DNA from 2 places in the Nonomuraea sp. NPDC003201 genome. Region 2 is predicted to be linked to the other one. Evidence: riboswitches for the same ligand, from Rfam matches in the RefSeq annotation. Region 2 holds a riboswitch; the other holds the start of a gene.
What was found. A riboswitch is a leader RNA that binds a small molecule or an ion and turns the genes downstream of it on or off. The one in region 2 is predicted to bind cyclic di-AMP.
Positions count from the first base shown of each region.

Region 1: linked by a shared signal. The riboswitch ahead of ACWDX9_RS44815 (CHAP domain-containing protein) and the one ahead of ACWDX9_RS27605 (glycoside hydrolase family 25 protein) in region 2 are both predicted to bind cyclic di-AMP.

Region 1 is NZ_JBSFTC010000222.1:9,634-17,147, forward strand. It holds gene ACWDX9_RS44785 (RNA polymerase sigma factor) at 18-1,307, opposite strand; gene ACWDX9_RS44790 (YciI family protein) at 1,411-1,851, opposite strand; gene ACWDX9_RS44795 (TetR/AcrR family transcriptional regulator) at 1,937-2,671, opposite strand; gene ACWDX9_RS44800 (LysR substrate-binding domain-containing protein) at 2,736-3,704, opposite strand; gene ACWDX9_RS44805 (alpha/beta fold hydrolase) at 3,879-4,142, shown strand; gene ACWDX9_RS44810 (YoaK family protein) at 4,108-4,854, opposite strand; gene ACWDX9_RS44815 (CHAP domain-containing protein) at 5,105-5,791, opposite strand; cyclic di-AMP (ydaO/yuaA leader) riboswitch at 5,805-5,941, opposite strand; gene ACWDX9_RS44820 (Gfo/Idh/MocA family protein) at 6,059-7,012, opposite strand; gene ACWDX9_RS44825 (aldo/keto reductase) at 7,032-7,514, opposite strand, start outside.
Region 2 is NZ_JBSFTC010000087.1:14,553-22,066, reverse strand. It holds gene ACWDX9_RS27620 (BlaI/MecI/CopY family transcriptional regulator) at 292-654, shown strand; gene ACWDX9_RS27615 (M56 family metallopeptidase) at 651-1,520, shown strand; gene ACWDX9_RS27610 (LuxR C-terminal-related transcriptional regulator) at 1,825-2,058, shown strand; cyclic di-AMP (ydaO/yuaA leader) riboswitch at 2,237-2,383, shown strand; gene ACWDX9_RS27605 (glycoside hydrolase family 25 protein) at 2,396-3,172, shown strand; gene ACWDX9_RS27600 (DegT/DnrJ/EryC1/StrS family aminotransferase) at 3,188-4,357, opposite strand; gene ACWDX9_RS27595 (M56 family metallopeptidase) at 4,372-5,241, opposite strand; gene ACWDX9_RS27590 (BlaI/MecI/CopY family transcriptional regulator) at 5,238-5,597, opposite strand; gene ACWDX9_RS27585 (hypothetical protein) at 5,653-6,483, opposite strand; partial or broken gene murJ (murein biosynthesis integral membrane protein MurJ) at 6,912-7,514, shown strand, end outside.

The sequences.
Region 1 (7,514 bases), on a different contig from region 2:
GCGGCTGCCGGGACGGCTCATGTGCGGCAGGCGGTGGCGCGTTCCCGGAGGAGGGTGCGTTCGCGGGCGTTGCGGGTCATGTCCGCCGCTCTCTCGAACTCGGTCCGGGCCTCTTCCCTCCGGCCCAGCTTGAAGAGCAGGTCTCCTCGTACGCTCGGCAGCAGGTGGTAGTCCTTGAGGGACGGCTCGTCGGCGATCTGGTCGAGGAGCTGGAGGCCGACCGCGGGGCCGTAGGCCATGGAGAGGGCGACGGCCCGGTTGAGCTCGACGATGGGGGAGCGGGACAGCTTGGCCAGCGCCTCGTACAGGCTCGCGATGCGTACCCAGTCGGTGTCCTCCGGGTTGAGAGCGCGCGCGTGGCAGGCGGCGATGGCGGCCTGGAGGGTGTACGGGCCGAGCGTGCCGTCCCCCAGCTTCTCGGCCTGGTCCAGGGCGGTGAGGCCGCGGTGGATGAGGAGGCGGTCCCAGCGGGCGCGGTTCTGGTCGAGGAGGAGGATGGGCTCGCCGGACGGGCTCACGCGGGCCGCCGATCTGGAGGCCTGGATCTCCATGAGGGCGACCAGGCCGTGCACCTCCGGCTCCTTGGGCATCAGGCCGGCCAGGACCCGGCCCAGCCGGAGCGCGTCCTCGCACAGGGCGGGACGCATCCAGTCGTCGCCGGCCGTCGCCGAATAGCCCTCGTTGAAGATCAGGTAGATGACCTCCAGGACCGATTCCAGGCGTGCCGCCAGCTCGGTGGCCTGGGGGACCTCGAAGGGGATCTTCCTGTCGGCCAGGGTTCGCTTGGCGCGGACGATCCGCTGCGCCACCGTGGACTCCGGGACGAGGAACGCCCGGGCGATCTCGTCGGTGGTCAGGCCGCCGAGCACGCGGAGCGTGAGGGCCACCCGGGCCTCCACGGAGAGCGCCGGGTGGCACGCCGTGAACACCAGCCGCAGGAGGTCGTCCTCGATCTCGTCCACCTCGGGCAGGTCCTCGTCCGTGTCGAGCCGGTGGCCGAGCTCGATCAGGTTACGTTCGAGGCGTTCGTTCCTGCGGATCAGGTCGATGGCGCGGCGCTTGGACACCGTCATCAGCCAGGCGCCGGGGTTGCGGGGCACGCCGGACTCCGGCCACTGCTCCAGGGCGGCGACCAGCGCGTCCTGGGCCAGCTCCTCGGCCAGGCCGACGTCGCGCACCAGCCCGGCGAGCCCGGCGATGAGCCGGGCCGCCTCGATCCGCCACACCGCCTCGATGGCCCGATGGGTCTCCGTCCCCCGGCGGGGGACGGCCTGGGTTCGGGCCTGGTCGTCGGTGTCGGAAGCCATCACCGGCCCATGAGAGCAGCCCGAAGGCGCCGATGGCAACCCGGGCGGCGCGCGTCCCGTCATGTGTCCCAGGGAGCGGTCAGGGTCGGGGCGGGCGCGTGGGTCAGGGGTTGGGCGTGTCGACGCCGAGGCGGTCGCGTAGCGCTTGTTCGCGGTCCCGCTCGTCCGCGGGCAGCGAATCGTCCGGTACGTCCGAAGCGTCGAACACCCGCCACACGTCCAGCCCGATCCCGTCGTACCCCGGCGGCACCGGCACGCGCATCGCCCATTCGATCGCCTCTTCCCGGGACTTGACCTGGATCAGCCAGAAGCCGGCGATGAGCTCCTTGGCCTCGGCGAAGGGGCCGTCGATCACGGTCGCCTTGCCGCCGCTGTACGCGATCTGGGCCCCCTGCGAGCTCGGGTAGAGCCCTTCGGCCGCGAGCAGCACGCCCGCCTTGGTCAGCGCCTCGTTGTAGGCGTGCATGTCGTCCACGACCTCCTGGCTGGGCAGCGCCCCGGCCTCGGTCTCCGCGTTGGCCTTGCCGACGATCATGAATTTCATGGGTGATGTCTCTCTTTCGTCCGGTTCGAGCTCTCGTCGAACGCGTCGAACGGCGACAGGCGGGATCGACACGTACGCGAGAGATTCACTTCGCGAACAGCCGGGCCGCGATGCCGTCCAGAACGTACTCGAGCCCGGTCTCGAACTGCCAGCCCGGCCGGTCCTTGTGCCTGCCCTCGTGGATGTACTGCCGGAAGCCGGGGTAGCGGCCGGTGTCGAGGAGGTACGTGAGCTGCGGGGCCATGCTGAGGTAGACCTGCTGCTCGCTGGACCAGCCCTGACCCGCCATGAGCCGGCGCATCGCGATCTCGGCGCCGGTGACTCCCTGCGTGTAGGAGCCGACGGTGTTGACGACGGTCATCTTGGTGTCGGCGTCCAGGTCAAGGCCGTCGACGGCGCGCAGCGAGCGTTCCGCCACCGCCAGGCGGTTGGGGGTGACGGCGAGCATCGCGCTCGGCGGGAGCTGGGCGAGCCAGAGGTGCTTCAGCACCAGCTCGCGCGTCCTGACGGCGATCTCCCGCAGCGTCTCCCGCCATCCCGCCGTCTCGCCGGGCAGCTCCAGCTCGCCGTAGACGTGGTCGGCCATCAGCTCCAGCAGCTCGTCCTTGCCCGACACGTACCGGTACGCGGCCATCGGGGCGACGCCCAGCTCGGTGGCCAGCCGCCGCATGGTGATGGCGTCGAGGCCCTCCGCGTCCGCGACGCCCACGGCGGTGGTGGCGATGCGGTGCGGGGACAGGGTCTGGCGTGGGGCGGGCGCCGGGCGCTCGAGGCGGGCCCACAGCGGGGGCCTGTCATTGGGCTTGCGCGGGGCAGCCATGGATCACCCTCCTCCCGACGAGTTGGTGTACAACGTATCAGAAGTAGACGACGTACACGCTGATCTACAATGTAAAGGCGTCGAGCTGGTCGAGAAAGGCGCGTGTGGTCGGGGCGCAGTCGTCCGCCGACGGAACGGCCAGGGCCAGCGAACGGGTCATCGTCGGCTCCAGGGGCCGGGTGACGACGGTGCCCAGGTCGGCGGGGAGGCCGAGGGCCGGGACGATGCTGACGCCCAGCCCCGCGGCCACCATCTCCAGGATGGCGGCGGGCCCGCTGGCCTCGAAGGCGACGTCGAGCCGTACCTGGGCCGTCAGCGCCGCACCCATGATGAGGGGACGGCAGCCGGCGGTGGTCAGGATGAACGGCCTGCCCTCCAGATCGGCGAGAGTGACGGCCGGGCGGGCGGCCAGGGAGTGGTCGGCGGGCAGCGCGGCGACCATGTCGTGGGTGCTCAGGTGGACGGTGCGCAGGCCGGGCGCGGGGAGGGTGACGACGCCGACCTCGGCGGCGCCGCGGTGCAGCCATTCGCGGATGTCGTCGTCCATGCCCTCGAAGAGGCGTACGCGGACCTGCGGGTAGCGGTCGGTGAACGCGCGCAGCAGCTTGGCGACGAGCGTGCCGGTGGCGCTGGGGAGGCTGGCCAGGCGGAGTTCGCCGGTGATCTGGCCGCTGGCGGCGGCCACGTCGGCGCGGATGAGGTCGAAGTGGCGCAGGCGGGCGCGGGCGCGGGCGAGGGCTCGCCGGCCGGCCTCGGTGAGGGCGATGCCGTCGCGGTGGCGGACGAACAGGGCGGCGCCGAGCTCGCGTTCGAGGGCGGCGATGGCGCGGCTGACCGCGGGCTGGGGCATGCCGGTGTGCTCGACGGCGGCGGTTCCGGCGCTGGCGGCGTGGGTGGCCCGGTTCGCGGCCGCGGTCGGCGCGGGGGAGCGGCTCTCGGTGGCGGGGCACGACATCGGCGGTGCGGTCGCCCAGCACCTGCTGGTGGAGGGGCAGCCAGAGGTGCGGCGGCTGGCGCTGGTCAACTCGGTCACATACGACTCCTGGCCGGTTCCCGGCGTGGCCCGTTACCGGGATCCGGCCGTGGTGGCGGCCACGACCGTGGAGGAACTGCTGGCCGCCCCCGCAAGGCGGTCACCACCGCGCTCGCCCGGCCGGCCACCGAGGCGGAGCTGGCCGATTACCTTGATCCGTGGAACGACGCGCGGGTGGACCGGTCGTGGATGGCGCTGGCGGGCGCGGCCGACAGCCGTTACACGCTGGACCTGGTGCCCGCACTCAAGGCCGATGGGACGCCGAAGCTGCTGGTGTGGGGGGAGGACGACACGTTCCAGGAGGTCCGGTACGCCGAGCGCTTCGCCGCCGAGGTGCCGAACACGACGCTGGTGCGCGTTCCCGGGGCGGGGCACATCCCGATGGAGCACGATCCGGCCGGGGTCACCCGGGCGCTGGCGGAGTTCTTTCTCGGCTGAGACCACTGCGGGCGACGAGGGCGACGGTGGTGAGCAGGGTCAGCGCGATCGCCAGCGCGGGTGCGGGGCCGGTAGTGAGGTGGAGGGTGGCGCCGGCCAGGGCGCCGAGGAACATCGCGGCAATGGAGGCGGATCGACGCAGGGCGGCCCGGCCCGGCGTGTCGGCGGCCAGGCCCGTGAGGGTCGTGGTGAGGACGTTGGTGACCAGGTCGGGTACGCCGAGCGCTCGTACGGACGCGTTCTGCAGGCCCATGCCGTAGGCGAGCAGCACGATGAGGGCCGCCTGGGCCCAGGCCGTGCGGTGCCCGGCCGTGAGGGCGACGGCGAGGGCGGCGGCGACGAGGAGCGCGTGTACGGCGGTGGCGGCGGCGAACGCCCGTCGCGCGTTCGCGGTGTGCCTGATCACCCGGCCGGCGCTCCAGGCGCCGGCTCCGAAGGCGACGAGGGCCGCCGGGGAGGGCCATTTGGACATCTGGGCCTCCCCGGCCAGGGCGAAGCTGAGGAAGACGATGTTGCCGGTCATGTTGGCGACGAAGACGCGGCCCAGGCCGAGGAAGCTGACGGCGTCCACGAGGCCGGTGACGCAGGCCAGGAGGATCAGCAGGGCGGGCAGGACGCCGTGCGGGTTGGCGCCGCGCGGGAAGAGCCCGTCGGCGACCCGTCGCAGCCCACTCCGGACCAGCCTTCCGGGGCGTCTGCGCGCGGCTGGCATGGTCGGCGGCTCCTTGGCGAGGTCGCGGGCGGTTCGCCTCGGGTCTTCCCCGGTGGCGGGCCGCCGCACTCGCGGGGGTGAAACGCGACGGCCGCACGGCACCGGCCGCCGGGTTCCGCTCGGCACCCCGCCGCACCTGCGGGAAACGCGACGAGCGCGCGTCCCGTTGCGGGACGCGCGCTCGTTTGGCGCTGGGGAAGGCCGGCCAGGAGGTGCCTGGGGGAGTCCAGCCTGGAGGGGGACGGTCCGGTCAGGAGCGGTACTGGGGGTAGCCGTAGCCGACGACCTGGGACTTGGGACGGACGCGCTCCTCGACCTTGCCGTTGCCGGTGTTGCCCTCGACGGTCGAGATGGTGCCGTCGCCGTTGTCCTTCTCGACGAACCCGACGTGCTGGATGTCGTCGAGGTTCTTGCTGCCGCTCCACGAGAAGTACACGATGGCGCCGGGCTTGGCCTCGGTGCCGAAGCGGTGGTTGGCCTGGAACCACTTGGCGTGGGCGACGGTCCAGGCGTCCCAGCCGATCTGCGAGCGGGCGCCGGTCTGGTCGCCGACCCAGGAGACGAACATCGCGCACCAGGCGGCGTTCAGGTAGTCGGTGCGGCTGCCGCCGTCACGGGCGATGGTCTCCGCGGCGCGCTGCGAGTTGGCGTACCAGCGCTGGAACTTGGTGCCGCCGCCGGCCGCGTTCTCGGTGATGCCGACCTGGGACTTGGCGAGCGCCAGGACCTGGCCGGCGGTGACGCCGACCTTGGCCTCGCGCGAGCGCTCGACGTGGTCGGCGACGGTGGCGGTGCTGGCGACGGTGCCGATCGGCTGCTTGTCTGCTGCGGTGGCGCTGGTCATGTGGGCGCCGAACGCGGTTCCGAGGATGGTGGCGCCGAGAAGGACGCGGGCGATGTTGGTCTTCGCAGCAGAGGTAAGACGGATGTTGGCCATCGAGGGGGTTTACTCCTTGCTTCCATGCCGCTTACCGGGTTAGCTGACGGGTTCGGACGTGGAAGCTGCCCTACGGCACCGAAGTGCCGATTCACCCCAAAGGACTGGGTCCCCGGTTCCGCCCGAGGGCGGATTCAGCGGTCACAGGACGTTCCTGTGATGTGTCGTGCGATGGTCGGACAAGTCCGGACAAACCGGACGTATGTCTCAAGAATGCCTCAAACGTAATGCAAAAGGCAAGAGCGTTACAAATCGATAAAGGCCCAGCTAGGCGACCTGCCTGCGAGCCTCGGCCAGAAGCCCCATCATGGCAAGGGATTCGTCGAGCGGCATGATCGAACTTTCGGTCCTGCCTTCGGCCGTCGCGGCCCGGACCTCGCGGAGCTCCCCGGCGTACCCGTTGTCGGCCGGATCGAGGATGTACTCCTCCGGCTCCATGGAGGGCCCGGAGAGCAAAATCCGCGGCGTAGCCCAGAACGGTGCCTGGAGGTCCGCCCGCATCTGAGTTCCTACAACACTGGCATGGTTCGGGTAATTCCCGAGCAACGAAGTCTCCACGAGAGCCTTCCTGCCACCGGGGTAGAGCAGCACGCCGCCGGCCTCCGCATCGACGCCGTTGGGCGCCAGAGTGCCGGTGATCCGCAGGTCGGAGGGCATGCCGAGGAGCAGCTGGGCCAGCCCGAACGGGTAGATCCCGAGGTCCAGGAGCGCCCCGCCGCCGAGCTCCGGCGCCCACAGCCGGTGCTCCGGGTCGTAGGGCTTGGCGAAGCCGAAGGAGGCGTGCACCGAGCGGAGGTCGCCGAAGCGCTCGTCGGCCGCGATCTTCTGGACGAGCGGGTTGAACCGCATCCACATCGCTTCCATCAGGAACACGCCCGCCTCGCGCGCCAGGCGTACCATCTTCTCCGCGTCGTCCACGGTGGCGGCCAGCGGCTTCTCGCACAGCACGGCCTTGCCCGCGGCGATGGCGACCTCGGCCACCTCCAGGTGCTGGGCGTGCGGCGTCGCCACGTAGATCGCGTCCACGGCCGGGTCGGCGGCGAGCCGCTCATAGGAGTCGTACGCGGACTCCGCCCCCAGCGTGGCGGCCAGCGCCTGCGCCCGCCCCAGGTTCCTCGATCCGACGGCGGCCACCCGCATGCCCGGTTCGGCCGCGATGGCCGCCCCGACGGTCCGCGCGATATTCCCTGTCGCCGCTATGCCCCACGCAAAATCCCGCACGCGGGAGATCGTAGACGAGTCAGGTCATGTTGAACGTGTCGGGGTCGGGTCCGATCCGCTGGCCCCTGTTCATCGCGCCGATGGCGGCCATGTCCTCGGCGTCGAGGATGAAGTCGAAGACGCCGATGTTCTCGGCGATGCGCGCCGGGGTGACCGACTTGGGGATCGCGACGTGGCCCAGCTGCAGGTGCCAGCGGAGCACGATCTGCGCGGGCGTCTTGCCGCACTTGTCCGACAGCTTGGCCAGCGCGGGGTCGTTCAGCAGGCCCTGGCCCTGGCCGAGCGGGCTCCACGCCTCGGTGAGGATGCCGTTGGCCTCGTGGAAGGCGCGCAGCTCGCGCTGCTGGAGGTACGGGTGCAGCTCGATCTGGTTGATGGAGGGCACGAGGTCGGTCTCGTTCATGAGCCGGGTGAGGTGGGCGATGCTGAAGTTGGAGGTGCCGATGGCCTTGGCGCGCCCGTCACGGTAGATCTTCTCGATCGCCTTCCACGCCTGCACGTA
Region 2 (7,514 bases):
AGGCGGTCACGCTACCGTCAGTGACTGCCGCATGAGACATCCAGGCACTCTGTGCGCTGTCCGGGCGATCGACGGCAAGAGGGTCGCGACGGACGCTCGCCAAAACGCCGACCAGCGCAACCCCGGCACGCCGTCTCATGGACAGCACCATGAGGTACGGCTCCGACGAGGCCGGGGGTTCGTGGTCCTGGGCAGCTCCTATGGTGCGACCTTCACCGACGCCGTGCACCAGGATCACCTCCACATAGGCTTCATAACGATGACACCCGGTGAGTCGAGGAAAGAGGAGCGATGTCGCGACGGAAGCTGGGACAGCTCGAGGCCGAGGTGCTGGCCGTGCTCGCCGGCGCCGACGGCTTTCTGCCGCCTCAGGAGATCTGTGACCGGCTGGACGGCGATCCCGCCTACACCACCGTCAACACGATCTTGTTCCGGCTGCTCGACAAACGCCTGGTGGAGCGGACCAAGCAGGGGCGGGCCTATGCCTACCGGCTGACCGCCGACGAGTCCGGGCTCGCCGCGGAGCGCATGTTCGGCCATCTGCGTCTGGCGCACAACCCGTCCGCGGTGCTCGGCCAGTTCGTCCACGGGCTGAGCCCGCAGGAGGAGGCGGCCCTGCGCGCACTGCTCGAAGGCTCCGGGAGCGACACGTGAATCTGGAGATCTACCTTCCCGTCGCGTTGCTGGCCCTGACCAACATGCTCATGGCCTGGCGGCAGCCGCGCATGCACCCGGCCTGGCACGCGCGGGTGCTGGTCGTGCTCACCGGCGCCACAGCGCTGACCGTGCTCGCCGTGCTGGTGTTCGTCATCATGATCGCGGCGGGCACGCTGAAGGCGGCCGATGCCCCCGTGATGGGCAACGTCCTCATCGACCACGGGCAGGTGCCCGCGCCCGTGGGCGGCCTCGCGATCGCGGCCCTCCTCATCATCACCGCCGCCATCGTCCACGCGATCGTGAGCTGGCGCGGGGAGCTGAGGAAGGCACGAGCTCTCGGCATGGGCCTCGTCGCCGACGAACGCCCCTTCGCCGTCGCGGTGCCCGGCAGAGAAGGAGGGGTGGTCCTCTCCAAGGGTCTGATGACCCTGCTCTCCCGGCGTGAGCTGGAGGTGGTGCTGCGGCACGAGGCCGCGCATCTCAAGCACCGCCATCACCTCTACCTGATGGCCGGCGCCCTCGCCACGAGGATCTTCCCGGCTCTCGTCTATCCGCACCGGGCGCTGACCTACGCTCTGGAGCGCTGGGCCGACGAGGAAGCCGCCAAGGCCGTCGGGGACCGGGTCCTGGTCGCACGTACGATCGCGCGAGTCGCCCTGGCGCAACCGGCGTCGACCTCCAGCGCGTACCCGGCTCTCACCGGCTCGCACGTCACCCGCCGGGTCGAGGCCCTGCTCGGGCAGACCCCACCGGACAACCGCTTCACGGGCCCAGCTCTCCTCGGCGGCGCCTGGATGGCCACGGGAACCGCCATCTCACCCACCCTCACGCACCACGCCTCCCTCCTGGTGCTGCTGCTGTGAGCACCTCAGGAGGCCACGAAGGTTGAGGCGACGTACGCTGCCGCGACGCCGACTCATTTGCCCCAACGCCTCTCATGTCCACATCCTCCACCGGCCTCGCATGAGCTGTGCCATCACAGGTTGAGATCATGTACGGCCTGCTGCGCCGCCTGCCGCTCGGCGGGCGGGAAGAAGTCCCTGCGGGCGATCCGCCGCAACGTGACACGGAGCCGGCCCGCGGTACGCGTCCGCCGAGCCGCCGCAGGCGCGGATCTCGAGCTCCCGCGCCAGTCCGGCATAGGCGGCCACGCGGGCCAGGCTCGACGTGCTGACCCCACGCGAGCGCGAGGCCCTCGAACTCGTCGCCCGCGGCCTGTCCAACCGGGAGATCGCCGCCGCGCTCGTCGTCGAGGAATCCACGATCGACGCGGCCCGCACAGAGCCCAGAGCCAGATCTTCGCAGGGTCGTCGCCACACTCACCTCAGCCGCCACACCGCGGGACGACCGAGATCCTCCACAAGGAGATCCTGGAAGCGGCGACCGCAAACCTTTACCTAGCTCCGAACCTGCTACCAGCAAGGAGCTTCAGGCCCGATACACCGGTGACCAGATTTGCCACACTTGCACTATCTATGGGGGATATATACCTTTTACGCATCCGTGATAAGCGCAGTGACAAGCCTTTGCGTTGCTGCGTTGCCGTTTCGTTGACCAGACCGTGCGCCGCGCCCAGCGTCGCGTACGGCCGCCGAATCCGCCCCCCTCGCGGAACCGGGGACCCATTCTCTTCGGGGTGAATCGGACGCCAGCCCAGGCTGCGCCCGTAGGGCACTTCCACGCCCGAACCCGTCAGCTAACCCGGTAGGCGGCATGGAAGCAAGGAGTCAATACCCTCATGCTCAAGCCCCGGCTTGCCGCACTCGCCCGTTCCCTCAAGAGCCACCGCGCTCTTCCCACCAAGCACCTGAGCCTCGCCATCACCGGCGCGATCCTCGCCGGGACCGCCGCCTTCACGGGCGCGACCGGCACCGCGCTCGCTTCGACCACCGACCACGACGCGCGGCACCAAACCCAGCAGGAGACCAGGGCGTTCACCTACGGCGTGGACGTCTCCAGGTACGAGTCCCAGTACGACTGGACCGCCAGCCCGGCCCAGTTCGGCATCATCAAGGCCACCGAGGGCACGTCCTTCCGCGACTCCTCGTTCGCCCGCCACTGGCGCGAAATGGGCAAGAAGGGAATCGTGCGGGGCGCGTACCACTTCGGCCACCCCAGCAACAACCCCATCGCCGAGGCGGAGTACTTCCTCGCCATGGTGAACTCGCAGCCCGCCAAGGCCGGCGACCTGCTGGTCCTGGACCTGGAGACCACCGACGGCAAGTCCGTCGCAGAGGTCAACGCCTGGGCCAAGGCCTGGCTGTCGCACGTGAAGGCCAAGACCGGAATCACCCCGATGATCTACAGCGGCTGGAACTTCGCCGACACCTACGGCAAGGGCCTGGCCCAGTACCCCCTGTGGGTCGCCCACTACAGCAAGGCCAAGGGCGCCATCACCCCACCGGCCGACTGGAAGTCCTGGGCCATCCACCAGTACACCGAATCCCCCATCGACCAGAACGTCTCCGCGCTGACCCCCGCCCAACTGCGCGGCCTGGGCCGCCCTGCCGCCTGAGCTTCCCGACATCACTCAACGGTGGGCACGGTCGTCAGGTGACGAGAGCGTGGTGAGCACCGGCAAGGCCTGTTCGGCCTGCAGCGGATCCACGGGCAGCACGTGTCGGGCCCACCAGTTCGCCGCCTGCGGCAGCGGCGAGGGCTCGATCAGGCCGGGGGCGTAGTCGTCGAAGGGTGGATCGTAGACGTATCCGGTGATCACGCCTCGCCCTCGCAACGCTTCGATGGCGCGCTCGCGATTCTCGACCAGCAGAGGCACCCGGAACAGCGGCTGGTCCATGTGATCACGTACGGCAGGGGCCGCCATGGGGAGAGCGGCAAGGCTCGCCACTCCTGCCAGGCGACGTTCCCTCTGGCGGTCCATCACCTGCATCCTGCGGAGCGCATAGTTCTCGGTCAGGCTGCCGGGCCTCGCGCGGTAGTGGTGGTTGTCGGCGCGGATCCAGGGATCCAGCGCCCCGACGCCCGACGGCGATGAGGCCAGACCGCCCAATCTCGGGGCGAGCGCGGTACGGCGTAGCGCGATGCGGTGACCTTGGCGACTTTCAAGCAGCCCAAGGGCGTGGGACAGGTGCCACGCGGGCAGGGACAGCAGGGTTCCGGCCAGCGCGTTGCGGGCAATCGTCTTCAGCAGGGCAGCGAGTTCCACTGTGCGGTATCGGGGAGTGCTCCAGCGCTCTCGCATTTCCAGCAGAGCCGGCCGGTGATGCGGCGACGACAGGGCGATCACGCCACCGGGTGCCGCGCCCGCATGCTTGGACAGGCTGAACACTCCTGCCGCGCCAAAGGTGCCGACGGGAACACCGCCGACGGTGGTCTGCAGGGCGTGAGCGGCATCCTCGATCAAGGGGATCTGCCGCTCGGCGCAGAGCCTGCCAAGAGCATGGACGTCGTCGGGCAGGCCGTACAGGTTGGTGGTCAGCACCCCGTCGACGTTCAGTTCGTCGATCCGAGTGGCGTCGATGTTGCCGCTCTGCCGGCACACCGGCGCCATGATCGGTCGAAGCCCGGCGGCGAGCACCAGGAAGAGGATCTCGTCAGCCGTGATCGGTGACATCAGCAGGCGCTCGCCTGGGGCCATCAGGTGCTTCAGGACCATGAACAGGCCAAGCCTGTTCGACGGCACGGCGAGACAGTCTCGTCCGAGACGAGCGGCGAATTCCGCTTCCAGGCGCTTGAACATTCCCGTCACCGTGGTCACAGCAGCACAAGCAGCAAGCTGGCATGGTGGGAAAGAGTGGGTGAGATGGCGCTTCCCGTGGCCATCCAGGCGCCGCTGAGCAGCACCGGGCCTGTGATGCGGTTATCCGGTGGGCTCTGTCCGAGCAGGGCCTCGACGCGGCGGGCGATGTGCGAGCCGGTCAGGGAAGGAAACGCGCCGGCATCCCTTGCCTGCTGCGCCAAGGCGACTCGTGCGATCGTGCGCGCCGTCAGCTCGCGGTCTCCGACTGCGGCGGCGGCCTGTTCATCGGCCCAGCGCTCGATGGCGAAGCACAGTGCCCGATAGGGGTAGATCAGCGCAGGGAAGATCCTCGTGGCGATGGTGCCGGCCATCAGATAAAGGTGATGACCGTACTGGATGTGCGCGGCCTCGTGACGAAGCACCACTTCCAGCTCCCGCCGGGACAGCATGCTCAGCAGCCCCTTGGAGAGGATCACTCCTCCACGCCGTCCCGGTACCGCCATGGCGAAGGGGCGCTCGTCGGCCACCACGCCCGTGCCCAGCGCCTTGGCATACCGCAGGTCCCGATGCCAGCGTGCGACGGCATGGATGACGGCGGCGCCGATGATCAGCAGGAGCACGATCACCACACCGGCGACAGGCGCGGGAACCTGCCCGTGGCCGATGAGGACGCGGCCCATCACGGTGGCTTTGGCCGCCGTCAATGTGCCTATCGCGATCATGACGACGAAGGCGAGCATGCCCAGCACCGTCAGGGCCGTCGCTCCGATGAGAAGGATCAGCAACCGGGCGTGCCAGGCCGGGTGCATGCGCGGCTGCCGCCAGGCCATCAGCGTGCTCGCCATGGTGAGCAGCGCGACGGGAAGATAGATCTCCAGATTCACCTGTCGCTCCCGGATCCTTCGAGCAGCGCGCGCAGGGCCGCCTCCTCCTGCGGACTCAGACCGTGGACGAACTGGCTGAGCACCGCAGACGGGTTGTGCGCCAGGCGGAGATGGCCGAACATGCGCTCCGCGACGAGCCCGGACTCGTCGGCGGTCAGCCGGTAGACGTAGGCGCGGCCCTGCTTGGTCCGCTCCACCATGTGCTTGTCGAGCAACCGGAACAAGATCGTGTTAACGGTGGTGTACGCGGGATCACCCAGGCGATCACATATCTCCTGCGGAGAAAGGAAGGCGTCGGCGCCGGCGAGCACGGCCAGCACCTCGGCCTCAAGCTGTCCCAGCTTTCGTCGCGACATCGGGTAGACCTCGATCCTCTCTTGGTTCGCCTGGTCAGGAGATCGGTGCGGGACGCTACCGCTTGAATCCCACGTGCAGATGGTCCTGGTGCACGGTGTTGGTGAAGGTCGCGCCGTAACGTCCCGTGAAGGCCCAGGGACCCCCGACTTCGTTCGAGCCGTACCTCATGGCCGTCTCCATCACGCGCCGCGCGGGATTGCCCTGGCCGGCGGACTGGCGGGCATATGCCGCCACCCGTTTGCCGTCGATCGCCCAGATGTCGACGGCCCGTCCCTTGGTGTGGTTGCTCACCGAGGCGCTGCCGAACACTTTTGCCGGATGCCCTGTGGACAGTACGCAGACCGACAGGGTGTGCTCCCGGGAAAGGCGGAGCAGCATGCGCAGGACGCGGTCGTCGACGCGGCCGCGTTGGACGTCCCAGGCCGAGGTGTCGGAGAGGATGATCTTCCTGGAGGCGAGCACCTGCGTGGCGAGCTTGCTCGGCCGGGGCCTGCTCGGCGGTCCGCCTCCCGTGGAGGCGAGCCCGGTGACCGTCCAGGTGTTACCGCGCTTGGCGAGCCGGAGGTCCAGGACGCGGGTTCGCGTGGTGAGCTTCTGGCCGCGGACCGTCGAGAGCCGTACGACGGCCATGATCGAAGCGCGGTTCGCGGTCAGACCGCCGAGCTGGGGATAGACCACCTGTACGGCGCCGGCGGCCTTGCCGTCCAGCAGAGGCGCGGCCGTCGAGGCACCCTCGACGGAGAGCCCCTTCTCGGCCAGACGTTCGCGGCCGGCCGCCACGGACCCGGCACCCGCCGGGTAGTTGAACAGGGCTTCCAGATAGCCGACCGCCGCGCGCTTCACCTCGCGCGCAGGCTCGTCGGACCTGACAGTGAACGCAGTCACCGCAGGAAGGGATGGGGGTGGGACTGTGACCGAAGCCGTGGGGGTGATGACGGACTCAGGGACACGTGTAGTGTTCACGCCCGATATGCCGCAACCGGGGATCGCGATCACGAGCGCCACGCAGAAGCAGGCACGCCTCGCCGACACGGCGCCACGGCGAGCGCCGGGCGCAACCTCGGTGCTGCCGTGCTCAGAGCCAGGCGGCGAGTAAGGAGACACAGGCGACAATCTACTACACTTGTAATAGTCGAATCGCCCATGGCGGCTCATCTACTACACATGTGATAGTTTGCTGAGGCGTGGAGCAACGATCTCGTATCGCCGCTCCGGTGCAGCAGGACGCTGCCGCTGCTCGCACGAAGGACACAGCGGCCGCGACGGGCGATGGCGATCCTGCCGGCCCAAGCTTGCTGCGATCCGGTGCGATCATGGCCCTTGGCACACTGGCATCGCGGATCACAGGCCTGGCCAGGACGCTCGTCCTTGCCGCAGCTCTGGGCACGCAACTCCTGGGTGACGCCTACAACACCGCCAACACCATTCCGTTCTCCCTGTACGACCTGTTACTCGGCGGGTTGATGACGGGCGTGTTGGTTCCACTGCTGATCAGGCGGCGCAAGCAGGACGCGGACGGCGGGTACGCCGCCGAACAAGGGCTCATCACCGTCGTGATCGTCGCCCTGCTGATCCTCACGCTGACCGCGATCGAGGGTGCCCGATGGCTGGTCGGCCTGTACGCCGGAGGCTTCACCCCCGCGCAGACCGAGGTCTCCGTACTGCTCGCCCGCTTCCTGCTGGCCCAGGTGTTCCTGGTGGGCGTGAGCGGGCTGTGCAACGCACTGCTGAATGCCCGCAGCCGCTTCGGCGCGCCCGTTTGGGCTCCCGTCCTGAACAACCTGGTCGTCACCGCCGTGGGAATGGCGTTCTTGCTCGTCGCAGGACCCGGCGCCGAGCCGCAGCACCTCACCGGCGAGGAGATCGCGCTCCTGGGCGCCGGCACCGTGGCAGGCATGCTCGCGCAGGTCGTGATC